DNA from 2 places in the Streptomyces sp. NPDC088387 genome. Region 2 is predicted to be linked to the other one. Evidence: predicted binding sites of a transcription regulator. Region 2 holds the regulator's gene; the other holds the start of a gene.
What was found. Region 2 encodes HspR, which represses chaperone genes until heat shock. Its sites were predicted from a motif close to TTGAGNNNNNNNNNCTCAA; they were not measured.
Positions count from the first base shown of each region.

Region 1: the regulator HspR is predicted to act here: its motif matches at 1,700-1,718, upstream of lon (endopeptidase La).

Region 1 is NZ_JBIVNC010000010.1:137,703-141,112, reverse strand. It holds gene ACIQAC_RS26180 (hypothetical protein) at 1-733, opposite strand, end outside; gene ACIQAC_RS26175 (GNAT family N-acetyltransferase) at 858-1,532, opposite strand; gene lon (endopeptidase La) at 1,741-3,410, shown strand, end outside.
Region 2 is NZ_JBIVNC010000003.1:487,245-490,654, forward strand. It holds gene grpE (nucleotide exchange factor GrpE) at 1-262, shown strand, start outside; gene dnaJ (molecular chaperone DnaJ) at 296-1,492, shown strand; gene ACIQAC_RS10395 (heat shock protein transcriptional repressor HspR) at 1,498-1,947, shown strand; gene ACIQAC_RS10400 (substrate-binding domain-containing protein) at 2,278-3,384, shown strand.

The sequences.
Region 1 (3,410 bases), on a different contig from region 2:
TGCTGGAGTCGACGGCGTACGTCAGCGGGATGGTGGCGAAGCCGAGCAGGAGCAGCAGCATTCCGGTGACCGCGCCGAGCCCGGCCCGCAGGGTCGCCCCGCGCCGCGCCCTGGCCTCCTCGCGCTGCTTCTCCGCACGCCGCTCCTGCTGCGCGGCCAGCCCCCGCACCAGCCGCTGCGCGCTGCCCGGGGCCCACGGCGCGCCCATGGTGTTCACGGCGTCCGGGGTGGCGTGGTGGCCGGCCCGGTTCATGGTCTCCCAGACCTTGCGGGCGGCGCCCCCGAAGCCCGCGAGCGGATACAGCGGAATACCGAAGGCGAGGCAGATCATGCCGGTGATCAGCGTCGAGCGGCCGCCGCCGACGAGCACCACCCCGTCGACCTCGCGCAGCGACCGGTAGAAGCTCACCTGCCAGTCGCCGTCCGGCTCGTGCCGTACGTCGAACACCTCGGGCCGGTCGTCGCGGTGCGGGAAGTCGGTCCGGCCGTCGTCGTAGGGCGGCCGGACCTGGACGGCGCCGGGCGGCAGGTCGTCCCGGGTCAGAAAGCCGGTGACGACGTGGTTCTCGATGAACTGCGGCTCGCTGGAGTAGACGATGATCCGGCATCCGCTCGCGGCCAGTTCCGCGCCGATCTCCTCGCACGCCGTCAGCGCGGCCCCCGGGTCGGTCAGCGGCGGATCGAAGCTCCGTCCGGGATCGGCGCTCCCCACCACAGCGATCAACGGCCCCATTGGTCATCCCCCCTGCGCCCGGTTCAGGACATGCCGGGCGCGCAGGGGTTGCATTCCGTCGGTCACCGCCCTGCAAACGGGCTTCGGGCACGGGTGTACGGGTGCGGGATGCGCCGGCGCCGGGTCAGGCGGCGGTGACCCTGTTCCCGTCCCCCACGAACCTGGCGCTCGTCAGGGGCGCCACCACCCGCCAGCCCAGCGACTCGTACAGCGCCCGGCCCTCCGGTGTGCCGCCGAGTACGGCGGTGTGGGCGCCCTGCCCGGCCGCCGCGCGGTGCAGCGTGCGCATGACGAGGCTGCCCAGGCCCCGGCGCCGGTGGTCCGGATCCGTCTCGACCTGGTCGACGACCGCGGTCGGGCCGGTCGGCGCGATCTGCCCGCGTGCCGCGAAGGAGCCGTCCGCCGCCGTGACCAGCACCCGCGTCACCCCGCCCTGCTCCCACTCGCGCAGCCGGTACCCGTCGGGAAGGGGCCGCTCGCGGGCCGCGTCCGTGCCGGGCAGCCGGACGGACATCAGACAGCCGGGCTCGGGGTCGATCCACCAGCCGCCGTCCAGCCACGGTCCGACCCGGTCGGGAGCCGCGAAGACCTTCAGCCAGACCCCGCGGCCGAGTACGGACCCCGCCACCTTCCGTACGGTCTCCTCCTCCACGGCGTCGCCCGTGGCCCCCAGCACGTGCCGGGTCACGTGTGCTGCCTGGCCGACGTCGATCGTCCAGCCCCACGGCTCGGCCCGCGGCCGTGCGGCCCCGCGCGACACGACCCACCCGGCGATCCAGGCCCGTACGGTCTCGTCCATCGATCCCCCTGTAATGGCTGAAGATGGCCGGAGTCTATTACGTGCGACGGGTGGGCGTGGCCCGGAATCGATCCGTCCCGGCGGGCGTTCTCCAATGTCACCAGGGGTGCGCGGAGTGATCGCTCAGAGCGAACACCGGCTGGGGAACATTCCGGGGCTCACGAGCATTGAGTCGGCATAACTCAACTTGACTGCCTAAGGGGAGATCATGGCTGCTGAGTCCACGGCGTTCACACCGCTCACGTTGCCCGTGCTGCCGCTCGACGAAGAGGTCGTGCTGCCCGGGATGGTGGTACCGCTGGACCTGAACGACGCCGATGTGCGCGCCGCGGTGGAGGCCGCCCAGGCCGCCGCCCGCTCGGAGCCCGGGAAGCCCCGGCTGCTCCTGGTGCCGCGCATCGACGGTGTGTACGCGACCACGGGTGTGCTCGGCACGGTCGAGCAGGTCGGCCGGCTCGCCGACGGTGACCCGGGCGCCCTGATCCGGGGACGTGGCCGCGTGCAGATCGGCGCCGGCACCACCGGCCCGGGTGCCGCGCTGTGGGTGGAGGGCACACGGATCGACGAGACCGTGCCCGACCCGCTGCCGGGCAGCGTCACCGAACTGGTCAAGGAGTACAAGGCACTCGCCACCAGCTGGCTGCGCAAGCGCGGCGCCTGGCAGGTCGTGGACCGCGTCCAGGCCATCGACGACGTGTCCGCCCTTGCCGACAACTCCGGTTACTCGCCCTACCTGACCACCGAGCAGAAGATCGAGCTGCTGGAGACCGGCGACCCGGTCGCCCGTCTGAAGCTCGCCACCCAGCAGCTGCGCGACCACCTCGCCGAGCAGGACGTCGCCGAGACCATCGCCAAGGACGTCCAGGAGGGCGTCGACAAGCAGCAGCGCGAGTTCCTGCTGCGGCGCCAGCTGGAGGCCGTGCGCAAGGAACTGCGCGAGATCAACGGTGAACAGGACGGCGAGGAGTCCGACGACTACCGGACCCGCGTCGAGGCCGCCGACCTTCCCGAGAACGTCCGCGAGGCCGCGCTCAAGGAGGTCGACAAGCTGGAGCGGTCCAGCGACCAGTCGCCCGAGGGCAGCTGGATCAGGACCTGGCTCGACACCGTCCTCGAACTCCCGTGGAACGAACGGACCGAGGACGCCTACGACATCAAGGGCGCCCAGCGGGTCCTCGACGCCGAGCACGCGGGCCTGGAGGACGTGAAGGAGCGCATCACCGAGTACCTCGCGGTGCGCAAGCGCCGCAACGACCGGGGACTCGGTGTGGTGGGCGGCCGGCGCGGCGGTGCCGTCCTCGCGCTCGTCGGCCCGCCCGGCGTCGGCAAGACCTCGCTCGGCGAGTCCGTCGCGCACGCCATGGGCCGCAAGTTCGTCCGCGTCGCCCTCGGCGGCGTCCGCGACGAGGCCGAGATCCGCGGCCACCGGCGTACGTACGTCGGCGCGCTGCCCGGCCGGATCGTGCGCGCCATCAAGGAGGCCGGGTCCATGAACCCGGTCGTGCTCCTCGACGAGATCGACAAGGTCGGCTCCGACTTCCGCGGCGACCCCGCCGCGGCCCTCCTGGAGGTGCTGGACCCGGCGCAGAACCACACGTTCCGCGACCACTACCTGGAGGTCGAACTCGACCTGAGCGACGTGGTGTTCCTCGCCACGGCCAATGTGCTCGACGCCATCCCGGAGGCCCTGCTCGACCGTATGGAGCTGGTCCGCCTCGACGGCTACACCGAGGACGAGAAGGTCGTCATCGCCCGCGACCACCTGCTGCCCCGGCAGCTGGAGCGCGCGGGTCTCGACAAGGACGAGGTCACCATCGACGAGAGCGCGCTGCGCAAGCTCGCCGGCGAGTACACCCGCGAGGCGGGCGTCCGCAACCT
Region 2 (3,410 bases):
CCCGACGATCCACGAGGCCCTGATGCACTCCTACGCGCCGGATGTCACCGAGACGACCTGCGTCGCGATCCTCCAGCCGGGGTATCGCTTCGGCGAACGCACCATCCGCCCCGCGCGGGTGGCGGTCGCCGAGCCGCAGCCGGGAGCGCAGCCGGCCAAGGCGGACGAGTCCGCCGACGCCGACGCGGCCGGGTCCGCGGGGACCGCCGGGCCCGCGGGGACCGCAGAGAACAAGGAGAGCGGTGGCCCGGACGAGGGCTGACGTTGCACGGACGAGAGAGGAGGGACGTCGGGGATGAGCACCAAGGACTTCATCGAGAAGGACTACTACAAGGTCCTCGGCGTCCCCAAGGACGCCACCGAGGCCGAGATCAAGAAGGCCTACCGCAAGCTCGCCCGCGAGTTCCACCCCGACGCCAACAAGGGCAACGCCAAGGCGGAGGAGCGGTTCAAGGAGATCTCCGAGGCGAACGACGTCCTCGGCGACCCCAAGAAGCGCAAGGAGTACGACGAGGCGCGGGCGCTGTTCGGCAACGGCGGGTTCCGCCCGGGGCCGGGCGGCGGCGGCAACTTCAACTTCGACCTGGGTGACCTCTTCGGAGGCGGCGCCCAGGGCGGCGGCGGAGCGGGTACCGCCGGCGGGGCCGGTGGCTTCGGCGGCGGCCTCGGTGACGTCTTCGGCGGGCTGTTCAACCGCGGCGGCGCCGGACCGGGTACGCGTACGCAGCCCCGGCGCGGCCAGGACATCGAGTCCGAGGTCACCCTCAGCTTCACGGAGGCGATCGAGGGCGCGACGGTCCCGCTGCGGATGTCCTCGCAGTCGCCCTGCAAGGCCTGCTCGGGCACCGGCGACGCCAACGGCACACCGCGCGTGTGCCCCACGTGCGTGGGCACCGGGCAGGTGGCACGCGGCTCGGGCGGCGGTTTCTCGCTGACCGACCCGTGCCCGGACTGCAAGGGCCGCGGCCTGATCGCGGAGAACCCGTGCGAGGTCTGCAAGGGCAGCGGACGGGCCAAGTCCTCGCGGACGATGCAGGTGCGCATCCCGGCGGGGGTCAACGACGGGCAGCGGATCCGGCTGCGCGGCAAGGGCGCCCCCGGCGAGCGCGGCGGCCCGGCGGGCGATCTGTACGTGGTGGTGCACGTCGACACGCACCCCGTGTTCGGCCGCAGGGACGACAACCTCACGGTGACCGTCCCCGTGACGTTCACGGAGGCGGCGCTCGGCGGCGAGGTCAGGGTCCCGACCCTGGGCGGACCGCCGGTCACCCTCAAACTGCCGCCGGGCACACCCAACGGCCGGACCATGCGGGCGCGCGGCAAGGGCGCGGTCCGCAAGGACGGCAGCCGCGGCGATCTGCTGGTCACCGTGGAAGTGAGTGTCCCGAAGGACCTTTCGGGGAAGGCTCGTGACGCGCTGGAGGCGTATCGCGAGGCTTCCGCGGGTGAGGATCCGCGGGCGGAGCTGTTCCAGGCCGCGAAGGGAGCTTGATCGGAATGGACGGTCGTCGACGCAACCCGTACGAACTGACCGAGGAGACCCCGGTCTACGTCATCTCGGTGGCGGCCCAGCTCTCCGGCCTGCACCCGCAGACGTTGCGCCAGTACGACCGGCTGGGCCTGGTCTCCCCGGACCGCACCGCCGGCCGGGGCCGCCGCTACTCGGCCCGCGACATCGAACTGCTCCGCCAGGTCCAGCAGTTGTCGCAGGACGAGGGCATCAACCTCGCCGGCATCAAGCGCATCATCGAGCTGGAGAACCAGGTCGCGGCGTTGCAGGCGAGAGCCGCCGAGTTGCAGGCCGCGCTCGACGGGGCCGCGGCGACGATGCGGCAGCGCGAGGCCGCGGTGCACGCGTCGTACCGCCGGGACCTCGTGCCGTACCAGGAGGTCCAGCAGACCAGCGCGCTGGTCGTGTGGCGTCCGAAGCGGCCGCAGTCGGACTGAACCCGGTTCGACTTCTTTGCGAACCGACACCGGTTCTTCGCGCACCGACACCGGCAGGGCCGGGGAGGCGATGTCCTCCCCGGCCCTTGCTCGTGTCACCGGAGCCGCCCGGCGCCTCGCCGGTCCCCATGAACTCCCGGAGAGTGGAGGGACGATGAAGGCCGTCCGTATAGGCTTCCGCTGCGTCTTCACGAGCTAAACGGAACGTGATGTTGCACTCTCGTTAAGTAGTATCGCTTGACGCCGACCGCGCCCGCCGCGTTGGCTTTTCAGTCACCTGGGTTGTGTTGTGTCACCCGCGTCCCGTCCGCAATGAAGTGAGACCCCGAAATGCGTCGTATCGCCATATCCGTGGCCACGTCCTCGCTGATCCTCTCGCTCGCCGGCTGCGGCGTCCTGGGGGCGACCGGGGACAGCGATGACGCCACCCCGACGAAGGGGAACGACATCACGGTCGGGCTGCTCCTGCCGGAGAAGGCCAACACCCGCTACGACAAGTTCGACCACCCCATCTTCGAGAAGAAGGTGGCCGCGCTCACCCGGAACCAGGGCACGGTCCAGTACGCCAACGCGGACGCCAGCGCCCCGACGCAGGAGACCCAGCTCCAGCAGATGATCGACGACAAGGTCGACGTCATCGTGCTGGACGCCGTGGACGCGCACGCCATCGCGGGCGGTGTGCAGAAGGCCAAGGACGCCGGAATCCCGGTCATCGCCTACGACCGGCTCGCCGAGGGCCCGATCGACGCGTACATCTCCTTCGACAACGAACTCGTCGGCGAGGTCCAGGGCCGTTCGCTGCTGGAGGCGATCGGCAGCGGCGCCGACAGCTCCGACAAGATCGTCATGATGAACGGCTCGCCGACCGACCCCAACGCCAAGCAGTTCAAGCAGGGCGCGCTGGAGGAGCTGGAGGGCCAGGTCACCGTCGCCCGGTCCTACGACACCAAGGACTGGAAGCCGGAGAACGCCGAGGCCAACATGGCCGAGGCGATCAAGGAGATCGGCGCGGACAACATCGCCGCCGTCTACTCCGCCAACGACGGTATGGCCGGCGGCATCATCAAGGCCCTGGAGGACGCGGGCGTCACCGACCTGCCGCCGATCACCGGCCAGGACGCCGAACTGCCCGCCGTACAGCGGATCATCTCCGGCGAGCAGTACATGAGCGTGTACAAGTCCTACCCGCAGGAGGCCGAGGCGGCCGCCGAGATGGCGGTGGCCCGCGTCCAGGGCAGGGACATCCAGTTCGACGCGCTGACCCGCGACCGGGTCGACAGCCCCACGGCCAAGGACATTCCGTCCCAGCTCGTCCCGGTGATCGCGCTGACGCAGGAGAACATCGAGGACACCGTGATCGCCGACGACATCTTCAAGGCGTCGGACATCTGCACGGCCAAGTACAAGGACGACTGCGCGGCGCTGGGCCTCAACTAGCCGCCGCCGTGCCCCCGTAGTCCTTG